DNA from 3 places in the Rhizobium sp. BK377 genome. Region 3 is predicted to be linked to each of the others. Evidence: predicted binding sites of a transcription regulator. Region 3 holds the regulator's gene; each other region holds the start of a gene.

What was found. Region 3 encodes PhoB, which activates phosphate uptake and scavenging genes when phosphate is short. Its sites were predicted from a motif close to TGTCATNNANCTGTCAT; they were not measured.
Region 1: FHT92_RS00560 (toxic anion resistance protein) is a predicted target of PhoB. The motif match lies at 2,600-2,616, and genes of this name have one in related genera.
Region 2: FHT92_RS25800 (UDP-2,3-diacylglucosamine diphosphatase) is a predicted target of PhoB. The motif match lies at 2,748-2,764, and genes of this name have one in related genera.

Annotation. Positions count from the first base shown of each region.
Region 1 covers NZ_JACIAC010000001.1:120,034-124,230, forward strand. Annotated here, with positions in the region: gene FHT92_RS00555 (substrate-binding domain-containing protein) at 1-1,373, opposite strand, end outside; gene FHT92_RS00560 (toxic anion resistance protein) at 1,385-2,461, opposite strand; gene FHT92_RS00565 (cell envelope integrity EipB family protein) at 2,645-3,484, opposite strand; gene FHT92_RS00570 (RidA family protein) at 3,635-4,102, shown strand; gene FHT92_RS00575 (glycerophosphodiester phosphodiesterase) at 4,099-4,197, shown strand, end outside.
Region 2 covers NZ_JACIAC010000008.1:92,727-96,923, reverse strand. Annotated here, with positions in the region: gene dgcA (N-acetyl-D-Glu racemase DgcA) at 1-503, shown strand, start outside; gene FHT92_RS25805 (MFS transporter) at 455-1,675, opposite strand; gene FHT92_RS25800 (UDP-2,3-diacylglucosamine diphosphatase) at 1,869-2,681, opposite strand; gene FHT92_RS25795 (NADP-dependent malic enzyme) at 2,975-4,197, shown strand, end outside.
Region 3 covers NZ_JACIAC010000001.1:1,256,700-1,260,896, reverse strand. Annotated here, with positions in the region: gene pstA (phosphate ABC transporter permease PstA) at 1-384, shown strand, start outside; gene pstB (phosphate ABC transporter ATP-binding protein PstB) at 399-1,214, shown strand; gene phoU (phosphate signaling complex protein PhoU) at 1,259-1,972, shown strand; gene phoB (phosphate regulon transcriptional regulator PhoB) at 2,103-2,786, shown strand; gene FHT92_RS06240 (pyrroline-5-carboxylate reductase) at 2,985-3,776, opposite strand; gene FHT92_RS06235 (GcrA family cell cycle regulator) at 4,075-4,197, opposite strand, start outside.

The DNA.
Region 1 (4,197 bases), 1.1 Mb from region 3:
TCGGTCATGATGATGATCGCCGGCAGATAATTGGACAGATCAGCCGTTTTCGCCATTTGCTGGAGCGCCCTTTCGGCGCAGGCATACATATTGGTGCCGCCGCCGGCATGCTGGCCGGCAACTGCGTTGAGAAGCCCCTGCTGTTCCATCGTGTCGCCCGAGGCCGAAAAGATATCGCGGACATTGGCATCGAAGGGAATGACGAAGATGCGGTCGGCCGGCGACCATTGCACCAGCACCTTACTTGCCTCCTCGGGCGTGAAGAGGAAGCGCATCGCCTGCTGCAGACTGTTCTCGCCATCCCCCTGCATGGAGCCCGAGAAATCGAGGCAGAGTGCCGTCAGTGACGGTTTGCGCAGTGCCGCCTGATAAAGCGTGAGTGCCTGGCGTATCACTGTCGGTTCCGGCATGCGGATCGCGGTCACCAGTTTGGCCGGGTCGAAATTCCAGCTCGGCTCAGGCTCGGCGGAAACACTGCCGAGCGGCAGGCGGCGACCGGTTTCGGCGATCTTCTTCTGAACATCGGGCGAGCGCAGATAGGCGAGCAGGTCCTTGAAGAAGGTCTGGATCTCGGGGCCGCGGCCATGATCGATGAAACCGATCGGCGAATCCGCCATCGCCACGCCATCGGCTGGATAGATGGCGTAGAGCGGCTCCTTGCCCATGCCGGCGAGCTTGTCGTTGGTTTCCTTGATCACCGCCTCATAATTCCACATGGCATCGTAGATCGTGCCTTTGTCAGCGGAATCCGTATAGAGATCGGCGAGCCAGCCCGAAGAGCCGGAGGAGCGCGCAACACCGGCAAGCAGGCTTCGAACGGTGTCCTGAACCGCCTTGATGTCGAGATCGCCGGGCTCGATCACCGGCTTGTTTCCGAGCGCACTGGAGAGCATGGCGAGATAGGCGCTGGCGCCGGAGTTCGATTGGGTGGCCGATGTCATCAGGAACTTCAGCGAACCGCTGTTCACCGCTGCCAGGATATCCTTCATGAAGACATCCTTGTCGATCCAGCCGAGCTGTTCGGCCTTCGACTTGCGCACCCCGAGGATGACGGGCGTCTGCGCCACCGAGGTGAGGTCCTTGACCCTGCGTTTGGTATCGAACATGTCGACCCAGACGCTGGAAGCAGGCCAGACGGCGTCCTGTTCCACGCCCTGATCGCTTTGCAGTGCAAGCCCGATGTCGAGCGTGCCTTCATATTTGAAAGAGCAGGTCGCGTGCTTCTCCTTGCAGAATTCCTCGACAATCGGCTGGAGGACGGTATTTTCCGAGCCGGAAACGATCGAGAAATTCGGGCCGCTGCTGAAAGCGTCGCAGCCTGCCAACGTCGCGAGACCAGATAGCGCCAATGCGCCGAAGAACGAGCGGATCATGGTTCTGCCGGTCACGCCTGCGTCATCGCCTTCTTGAGGTCGATCGTCAGCTGCTCCATCTGTTGCTCGGCCTGGGCACGTTTCTTGCGGCCCTCCTCCTGCACGCGCAGCACGCCGGTGACGGTGTCGATCAAATCCTGATTGGCCTTGGCAAGCGTCTCCATATCGACGATGCCGCGCTGCGACTGTTGCTCGATGGCGATTGCCTGATCCTTCATCATTTCAGAAGCCTGGCGGATCATGTCATTGGTGGCGTCCGTCACGGTCTTCTGCAGGTCGAGGGCCGATTTCTGCTGCGTGAGCCCCAGAAGGATGACCATCTTCTGCTTCCAGGCTGGAACCGTCAGTGCCGAGGTCGCCTGCAGGTTCTCGATCAGCGTCTCATCGCCGGACTGGACGATGCGGATCTGCGGAAGCTGCTGGATGCCGAGCTGGCGGGCCTGCTGCAGATAGAAGATGCGCTTCTCCAGCCGGTCGAGCGCCTGGAGGCTATCCTGATAGGTCTGCGCTTCGAGCATGCCACCGCCAGGGCCTGACGTTGCGGCGTCAGCGGCGCTCTTCAGCCTCGGCAATTCGACCGAGCGGAAATGTTCGACAAAATTCTTGCCGGCCTGCACGTAGGCATCGAGCCGCATGATCGACTGTTTCGTTTCCTCATGCAGGTCGTCGAGGAGGGCGATGTCGCGGCGCAGCATATCCTTGTGGCGGTCGAGCTCCAGGCCGATCCGATCGATCTGGCCGGCGACATCCTCGAACTCCTCCTTGAAACGCTCCAGTCGCGCCTTGGCAGAGAGGAACATGCGGCTAAGGAAACCCTTCTCCTTCAGAGAGGCGGGATCGAGGCTCTTCGATTTCAGGATGATGTCGGTCAGGAGCTTGCCGACCTCACCGAGATCCTTGTTGCGGACCTCGCGCAGGATCTTGTCGGCATAGTCGCTGACGGCCTGTTGTGCACGGTCACCGTAAACGGAGATCCCGGCGCGGTCCGTGAGATTGATGGTGTCGGTGATACGGGCGACTTCCGAGGGATCGGCAGCAATTGCCGGCAGGGAAGCATTCTGGACAGTCGCGAGATCGGTATCGGCCATTCGGGTCGTCTTTCTCGGCTTGTGGTGCCATTATCCGGGCAAATGGGCCTTTCACTAAGCAGGACCGGAAAAGGCAGATTTCCACAAAGACCGGCCCGCGAAGACTCATCTGCGGGACGACAGTTTAGCTGAACTAGAAATACTGTTTTATGACAGGTGCTTAAGCTTGTCGCAGAAGCCGCCTTACTGGCAGGTCGGCGCGGGCTTTTTGTCGAGGAGCTCAAGTTTCGAGAGCTTGCCGGTCAGGACAAAATCGCCGTAGTCCATCGTCAGATCCCGCGTAATGCCATTCTCATAGAGCTTGAACGACATGCGGTAGACGGGCAGCGTATCCGATTTGGCATTCTCGTTGAAATAGGAGATCGTCACCGGCCAGAATGCCGTCTTGGAGAACTGGCCAGCATTGCCGGCATCGGCCTCATCCGTAACCGGGGTTTCCTGCTTGCCGACAATGGTCGTGGTGACCAGGGATTTGTCGCCATCGTCGGAGCCGTCAAAAACGCGGGCCTCGAAGAAGCGCTTGCCGTTCTTCGCATTTTGGATGACGTCGAGCATGTGCTCGGTCGGGAATCGGCTTTCGGCGAGCTGCAGCTCGCGGCTTGCCGGCTGCGTGAGGTCGACTTTTACACCTTCTGGCTTGTCCTCAGCCGCACCGTTGACTTCCTTGTCGAGTTGGTCGTCGGTGAAGGACTTGGTGTCGAACGTGAACTTGCCGTCCTTCAGGCTTTCGAAGGTCTTCGTCTGCTGGTCGCTGACGCGCACGTTGTCGCCGGTATCGATCTGGGTGACGAAGCGAAAATTCGTGGTGAATCCCTCGCAGTAATTGCCGTCGAATTCATAGACCATGCGGCCATACATGGAAGAGATGCCGGAGCGTTCGGAAGCGTCCTTCAGTTCCAGATCGTAAACGGCGCGGTGCGCGACGAGCCCGGTTGCGATCGCAGCGCTCGCCGCCGGCGCAGCCGCCGAAGCACTGGCGGAGACGCTTGCGAGGACAAGAGCGGCAAGTGACGATCGGAACATTCATTAACTCCTGTTGGACTCGTCCGCGATGTTATAAGAACCGTTTCGGCCAAATCGAGGCGGCCAAGTCGAGGCTCGAAACTGTCACATTAAAGATTCTAGTCTTGATGCATAATTTTTGAAGCATTGACAACAAAAGCGGAGACGAAAATGTCCGATCAAATCGCAACGCGTCTGTCGGAAATGGGAATAACCCTGCCCGAAGCTGCCGCACCTGCCGCCAATTATGTCCCCTACGTCATCAGCGGCAATCTACTCACTATCTCCGGCCAGCTGCCGCTCGAAGGCGGCAAGGTCGCCGTCTCCGGCCATCTCGGCAAGACTGTCGATGTTGCCGCCGGCCAGCGCGCGGCAGAGCTTTGCGCCATCAACATTCTCTCGCAAGCAAAGGCAGCGCTTGGCGATCTCAGCCGCATCCGCCGCGTCATCAAGCTCAACGGCTTCGTTGCCTCCGCGCCTGATTTTGTCGAGCAGCACCTCGTCATCAATGGCGCCTCGAACCTGATCGCCGGCGTGCTCGGCGAAGCCGGCAAACATGCCCGCGCTGCCGTCGGCATGGCAGCACTGCCGCTCAATGCTGCAGTCGAAATCGATGCTATCATGGAAATTGCAGAATGACGAATGCCGCTTGGATCAAAGAGCTGCCGGTTGCCCACCGCGGCTACCATGACCTCAACAATGCCATTTGGGAAAACACGCTCTCGGCATTTTCG
Region 2 (4,197 bases), on a different contig from region 3:
GGGCAGTGCGTGCTGCCGCTCCTAATTCCGCCATCATTCTCGATGCCAACGAAGGTTGGCCGGAAGACAGGCTGGAGCATCACCTTCGCATCGCTGCCGAAGCCAATGTCGCGCTGGTGGAGCAGCCGCTGCCGGCCGGACGCGACGACATGCTGGCCGAGATCGCCCGCCACATCCTCGTCTGCGCCGATGAAAGCGTCCATCACACCGGCGATCTTGCAAGCCTTGCCGATCGCTACGACGCGATCAACATCAAGCTCGACAAGACCGGCGGTCTGACCGAAGCGCTGGAGATGAAGGAGGAGGCCCAGCGGCTCGGCTTCTCCATCATGATCGGTTGCATGGTCGGCACATCGCTTGCGATGGCACCAGCGGTGCTCCTGGCGCAGGATGCCGATTTCGTCGACCTCGACGGCCCCTTGCTGCTTGCGCGCGACCGCGAACCTGGCCTGAATTATGCTGGTTCCCTCGTATTCCCGCCCGAAGGAAGCCTCTGGGGCTGAAGGTAATAGGCGATGATGACAAGGGCGAGCCCGAAGGCTGCGACACAGGCCATGACATAGTAGCTGTCGAGGCCGAGCGCGGAATAAATATAGCCGGAGGCGATCGTCATCAGGCCTGAAGCCATGCCGATATAGAAGAAATAGGCGCCCTGAGCCGAGGCCTCCTGGGTTTCCTGCACCGTCGCGACGATGCGCCGCTGCACGCCGGTATGCACGAAGGCATAAGTAAAGCCGTGCAGGCATTGCAGCGCAAGGAAACCGATGAAGCTTGTCTGCGTCGGGAAGAACACCCAGCGGCAGATGCTGACGGCGCAGCCGAAACGGATCAGCGTCCAGGCATTGAAGCGGCGGTTGAGGCGCCGCGACAGGAAGAAGACCGTCACCTCGGAGGCGACACCGGCGCTCCAGAGAATTCCGACCTCGGTGCCCGAAAAACCGAGCTGGTGCCAATAGATCGAGGAGAAGGCGTTGAGCAGCGCATGGCTTGCCTGCTGGATGGACACACCGAGCAGCAAAAGCAGCAGGTGCGGCTCGCGTAGCCCGCTGCCCGTCGTTGCCGGAAGGTTGATCGGCTGGCCGCGCCGCCGTGTCGGTCCGATACGCGGACAGAAGACCGCCATCGTAATGGTCAGCAGGAAGCCGAAGATCATCACGGGCAGCACCATGCCGCCGCCCCAGCGGCCGACCAATTCTCCGCCGATGAGCGTGGAAATGATGAAGGCGATCGAGCCCCAGACGCGCATCGAGCCGTAATCGAGGCCCCAGCGGCGTACCCCCGAAATCACGATCGATTCGACGACAGGCACATAAGGGGCAAAGGTCGCACCCTGCAGCGCAAAGACGATCAGCACCTGCCAGAAATTCGTCGTCCAGTAGAGCGCGATAGCCGTCAGCAGCGACAGGGCGCCCGACCACAGGAGGACATGCGCCCGCTCCTGCATGCGGTCGGCAAAGACTGCCACGATCGGTGCCACGAGAACGCGCACCACCATCGGCACGGCGAGGATCGTGCCGATCTGATGATCATTGAACTGGTGAGTCGCGAGCCAGACGGGGAAGAAGGGCAGGACGATACCGTTAACCAGTAGCGGCGCGCTGTAGCAAAGCGCGCTAAGCTGCCGGAAGCGCGGTGGCGCTCCCTCACCCGTTAAGGGATTTTGTGCGGGAATCATGATGGACCTGAAGGAAACTATTCGTTGCCTAACACATCCAATCCGACACGACTATTGCGAGAAATAGCCTCACTGAAACGTTTCGGAAATAGTTCGAAACGATTTAAAAAATAAATTGGGCCTGTCGCCAAGCGGCAACGGCTAAATTCCTGGTGCACCGGCGGAAGTCGCCGATGCGGTAGGCGCGCATTATTCAGGCAGCCTGTGGGGTGAGGTTGCCCTCTTCAAGCAATTCGACTGATGTCAGTGCCGGCACGTTGCTGGTCAGCGCGCGCCAGGTGATGAGTTCGAACGTGCCGTCTTCATGTTCGGCGATCGCTGTGCAGCTTTCGACCCAGTCGCCGGTGTTGATGTAGCGGATGCCATCCATATCCTCGATCACGGCGTGATGAATATGGCCGCAGATGACGCCGTCGGCGCCGCTCTTGCGGGCTTCTTCTGCTACCACGCGCTGGAACTCGCCGATGAAATTGACAGCGTGTTTGACCTGCAGCTTGGCCCAGGCCGAAAACGACCAGTAAGGCATGCCGAGGTGGCGGCGCACGGCAGCGAGAACGATATTGATGCGGATCGCTGTGTCATAGGCCCAGTCGCCGAGATAGGCGAGCAGCCGGGCGTTGCGCACGACGACGTCGAATTCGTCGCCATGTAGGATCAGATATTTCTTACCGTCTGCGCCGTCGTGGATGATGCGGTCGACGACTTCGATGCCGCCGAAATGCGTGCCTGGGAATGCGCGCAGGAACTCGTCGTGATTGCCGGGGATATAGACCACCCGCGTACCCTTGCGCGCCTTGCGCAAGAGTTTTTGGACCACGTCGTTGCAGACCTGCGGCCAATACCAGCTGCGCTTCAGGCGCCAGCCGTCGACGATATCGCCGACGAGGTAGATCGTGTCGGCTTCGTGATATCTCAGGAAATCCAGCAGGAAATCCGCCTTGGCGGCCTTCGAGCCGAGATGCACATCGGAAATGAAGAGAGTGCGGAAGCGCCGAGGTTCCATCATGTCTATCACAAGCCTTTCCGCTCGTGTCCCATCGTTCTTCGTGTGGTCTTCCAAAATCAGACTCGTGTATCAGGAAGATGACAAACCGCAGGAAAGGCCTGCAAAGCCGCTCAATCCACCGGTTAGAGCCTTCCCGGTCTGAATGCTGCAATCTGAGCAGGGAAGGCCTTCCGTCAGATCGCTGTCGCCAGCAGGTCAAAAAGTTCCGCCGCAGCCATTTCCGTACTGTTCCGACCGGTCGATTGATGTATGGAGAAGTCTCCAAAAGACTTCGAACAACGCTGGAGGCGGCGATGGATCACCAGGAAAAATCCAAAACGGAAAAGAATTCGGCAGGCGGAAGCCTCGACGAACAGGCGCTTTTCTTCCACCGCTATCCGCGCCCCGGCAAGCTGGAAATCCAGGCGACAAAGCCGCTGGGCAACCAGCGCGATCTGGCGCTTGCCTATTCACCCGGTGTTGCCGCCCCCTGTCTCGCGATCCGTGACAATCCGGAACAGGCCGCAGACTATACGTCGCGCGCCAATCTCGTTGCCGTGATCTCCAACGGCACCGCCGTACTCGGCCTCGGCAATATCGGTCCGCTTGCCTCCAAGCCGGTCATGGAAGGCAAGGCTGTCCTCTTCAAGAAATTCGCCGGTATCGACGTCTTCGATATCGAAGTGGATGCCGATGATGTCGAGCAGATGGTTTCCACCGTCGCCTCGCTCGAGCCGACTTTCGGCGGCATCAACCTCGAGGACATAAAGGCGCCGGAATGCTTCCGCGTCGAGAAGCAGCTGCGCGAAAAGATGAAGATCCCGGTCTTCCACGATGACCAGCATGGCACCGCGATTATCGTCGCCGCCGCCATCCTCAACGGTCTCGAACTCGCCGGCAAGAAGATCGACGAGGTCAAGATCGTCGCCTCCGGCGCCGGTGCGGCAGCCCTTGCCTGTCTCAATCTGCTGGTGACGCTCGGCGCCAAGCGCGAAAACATCTGGGTCCACGACCTCGAAGGCCTCGTCTATGAAGGCCGCGTCGAGCTGATGGACGAGTGGAAGGCCGTCTACGCGCAAAAGAGCGACACGCGCACCCTCGCCGACAATATCGGCGGCGCCGACGTCTTCCTCGGTCTTTCAGCCGCCGGTGTGCTGAAACCGGAATTGCTGGCGCAGATGGCTGAGAAGCCGCTGATCATGGCTCTCGCCAACCCCACGCCCGAGATCATGCCGGATTTGGCTCGCGCCGCCCGCCCGGATGCGATGATCTGCACCGGTCGTTCCGACTTCCCGAACCAGGTCAACAACGTCCTCTGCTTCCCCTATATTTTCAGGGGTGCGCTGGACTGTGGCGCCGAGACGATCAACGAGGAAATGAAGATGGCGGCCGTGCGTGCCATCGCGGCCCTTGCCCGTGAGGAGCCGTCCGACGTTGCCGCCCGCGCCTATTCCGGCGAAACCCCGGTCTTCGGCCCCGACTATCTCATTCCCTCGCCCTTCGATCCGCGCCTCATCCTGCGCATCGCACCGGCTGT
Region 3 (4,197 bases):
CGCGCTGCTCTGCGCGCCGTGCCGCCGTCGATCCGCTCGGCAGCGCTGGGCCTCGGCGCTTCGAAGATGCAGATGGTGTTCCACCATGTGCTGCCGCTCGCCATGCCCGGCATCCTGACCGGCACGATCATCGGCCTTGCCCACGCACTCGGCGAAACCGCGCCGCTGCTCCTGATCGGCATGGTCGCCTTCGTCGCCCAGGCGCCGACCACGCCGCTCGATCCTTCCACCGCACTTCCGGTTCAGGTCTACATGTGGGCCAATGAAGCCGAGCGCGCGTTCGTGGAGAGAACCTCGGGTGCCATTATCGTCCTGCTCCTGTTCCTCATCGTCATGAATATCGGAGCCATCCTCTTGCGTCGTCGCTTTGAGCGCCGCTGGTAAACGGAGTAAAGATCATGAACATGTTGACGGAAGCAGCAGTTGAGAAGGCGCTGGACCAGAAAATGAGCAACGTCCCGTATAAGATGATCGGTCAGGATGTCTCCGTTTATTACGGTGACAAGCGCGCGCTTTTCGATGTCAATCTGAACATCCGGGAAAACACCGTGACTGCCTTGATCGGCCCGTCCGGCTGCGGCAAGTCCACCTTCCTGCGGTCGCTGAACCGTATGAACGACACGATCGACGGCTGCCGCGTCACCGGCAAGATCTCGCTCGACGGTGAGGACATCTACGATCCTGACATCGACGTCGTCGAGCTCCGCGCCCGTGTCGGCATGGTGTTCCAGAAGCCGAACCCGTTCCCGAAGTCGATCTATGAAAACGTCTCCTACGGCCCGCGCATCCATGGCCTGGCCAAGTCGAAGGCCGACCTCGACCAAATCGTCGAGTCGAGCCTGCAGCGCGCCGGCCTCTGGAATGAGGTCAAGGATCGCGTGCACGAATCCGGCACCGGCCTTTCCGGCGGTCAGCAGCAGCGTCTGTGCATCGCACGCGCCGTTGCCGTCAGCCCCGAAGTCATCCTGATGGACGAGCCCTGCTCGGCACTCGACCCTATCGCGACCGCCAAGGTCGAAGAGCTGATCCACGAGCTGCGTGAAAACTACACCATCGTCATCGTGACGCATTCCATGCAACAGGCCGCACGCGTGTCGCAGCGCACGGCCATGTTCCACCTCGGCAACCTGGTCGAGGAAAACGATACCGACAAGATGTTCACCAATCCGGACGATTCGCGCACCCAGGACTATATCATGGGCCGGTTCGGCTGATTTTGGCGGTGTGAAGCCTTTCCGATTTTCGAGGACAAAGCCCCATGGCATCGACACATATTTTTTCCGCCTATGACGACGATCTGAAGTTCCTGTCCCGGCGCATCTCCGAGATGGGTGGTCTTGCCGAACAGATGGTCGGCGAGGCCGTCCGCGCGCTGGTCAACGGTGACACCGCGCTCGCTCAAAAGGTCATTTCCGACGATGTGATCCTCGATCACACCGAGCGCGAGATCAACGACAAGGCGATCGTGACGATCGCCCGCCGTCAGCCGATGGCCTCCGACCTTCGCGAGATCATGGGCTCGATCCGCATCGCCGCCGACCTCGAGCGCGTCGGCGATCTCGGCAAGAACACGGCAAAGCGCGTCATCGCGGTCCAGAGCACCGGCGTTCCGCGCAAGCTCGCCCGCGGTCTCGAGCATCTGTCCGAACTGGCGCTGGTCCAGCTCAAGGAAGTGCTCGACGTCTATACGACGCGCTCCGCTGACAAGGCCAAGTCCATCCGCGAGCGCGACGACGAGATCGACGCCATGTACACCTCGCTGTTCCGCGAACTCCTGACCTACATGATGGAAGATCCGCGCAACATCACGAGCTGCACGCACCTTCTCTTCTGCGCCAAGAACATCGAACGTATCGGCGACCATGCGACCAACATCGCCGAGACGATCTATTACATGGCGACCGGCGCCCAGCCGGAGGGCGAGCGTCCGAAGGACGACAGCTCCAACACCGTTGGTGCGGTGACGGAGTAATCCTGAACTGCCGATGCTTGCGCGCCCCGCGCTGGGGCGCGCGAGGGTCGCAGCCCATTCCGAGTTCCTGCATGATCCCTTGCTTAAATCACCCCCGGTTTAAGGATCGTGCATTAGGAGACTGACACGCATGATCCCAAGAGTTGCAGTTGTTGAAGATGAGGAGGCGCTAAGCGTGCTTCTCCGCTACAACCTCGAAGCCGAAGGTTTCGAGGTGGACACGATCCTCCGTGGCGACGAGGCCGAAATCCGGCTTCAGGAACGCACGCCGGACCTGCTCATCCTGGATTGGATGCTGCCGGGCGTTTCCGGTATCGAGCTTTGCCGCCGGCTGCGCATGCGGCCGGAAACCGAGCGTCTGCCGATCATCATGCTGACGGCGCGCGGTGAAGAGAGCGAGCGTGTTCGCGGTCTTTCGACCGGCGCGGACGATTATGTCGTCAAGCCCTTCTCCACGCCGGAACTCGTTGCCCGCGTCAGAGCGATGCTGCGCCGCGCCCGCCCGGAAGTTCTCTCCACGGTTCTGAAGTGTGGCGATATCGAGCTCGACCGCGAAACGCATCGCGTTCATCGCAAGAGCCGCGAAGTCCGCCTCGGCCCGACCGAGTTCCGCCTGCTGGAATTCCTGATGTCGTCGCCGGGCAGGGTCTTTTCCCGCTCGCAGCTGCTCGACGGCGTCTGGGGCCACGATATCTACGTGGACGAACGCACCGTCGACGTCCATGTCGGTCGCCTGCGCAAGGCGCTGAACTTCTCCAACATGCAGGATGTCATCCGCACCGTCCGCGGCGCGGGATATTCCATGGAAGCTTAATCCGAGTGATCGGAGGTCCAGACGGGTCGCTCGCTTGCCGGGCGGCCCGTTTGCTTATCTGGTGCCTACTCAAGATACGGCGATGAGTAGGCTCGCCCTGTCCGTCGAACTTGAAGTGACCTGTCTCGACGAAGCCCAGCTTCTCATGAAGAGCCGACACCAGTCGCCGGAAAAGCGAACTTCGAGAGGATCTGCCTTCTACAGACGGATGCGTGCAAGAATCCGATCAAGAGCCTTCTGCAGAGCCGCCGTGCCGCCGAACTCGCGAAAGTCTTCGAGCACCTGTTCATTCAATCCGCCCTTGGTCGAATGCTCGCCGATGAGTTCATCGAAACTCGCGACAGGTTTTAAGCGGGCAGCATGGGCGAGGCCGGAAAACAATTGACGGAGGTAGGCGTCGCCAGCTGGTCTCGAGAGCCCCTGGCTCTGCAGCCAGCTCGACGTCGCGTCCAGAATGCCGAAATAGGTGGCCATCAGGCAGCTGGCCACCGCGAGAAGTTCGAACTCCTGCTTGTCTTCAACCTGGATCGCCGTTCCGAGCGCCGAAAAGAGGGTGTGGGAAACCTCGTCGGGCGGGTAGATCGCGGTCGCCCCTTGGAGATCTGCGACGAACGGAAGTGGAATTGCCAGGCTTAGGTGGTGAACGGGCTGATCGATCCACGCCAGCAGTTGATCGATTGGCGTGGCCGCGACAAAGCTGATGACATGGTGGTCCGGCCGAAATCGGAGCGAGCGGATGACCTCCTCGGCAATTTGCGGCCTCACGGCCATGAATACGAGATCGGATCGGTCGAGAACATCCTGGTTGCCCAAAGCGATCGACACATTCCGGTTTGCCGCCGCGAGGCGGCCTGCGACGCTTGCGCCACGCGGGGACAGCACGATCGGCGTGTCGCAAAAAGCTGTCTTGCCCAGTCCGGTGACGACGGCCTCGGTAATCGTGCCCGTCCCGACGAACCCGATTGTCATCCGCTTTGGATCGATCTCCATTGGCACCCCTGACCGACTGTTGCGCCGTGCTGCTCGACGAGAATACTGCATCTGTATCAGAAAATCGCGTTACAGTGCCATCACCACCATTCCATGCCTGTTGAGGGCTGAAACGCATTGGCGGCGTTGGCCGCATAACTTTCGCATCTTCCGGCATGGTGTACGGCCGGCAAGGATCAGCCTCCGGCAGACAGTCGTGGCCACGAGCCGTTTCCAGCCCTATGCCGGCAAAAAATCACCCCTCCGCGCATCGGCGAGGAGGGGCAATGATACGTTGCAACTGTTGGAAAATCGCGGGTCAGCCGACCCGGACAGCCTTGCGGCGCTCGCTCACCGGCTGGTAGGCGAGGCGCTGATGGTAGCTGCAGTAGGGCGACGAGTCCGTAGAGTCGCAACCGCAAAAATAGAAGTCATCCTTCAT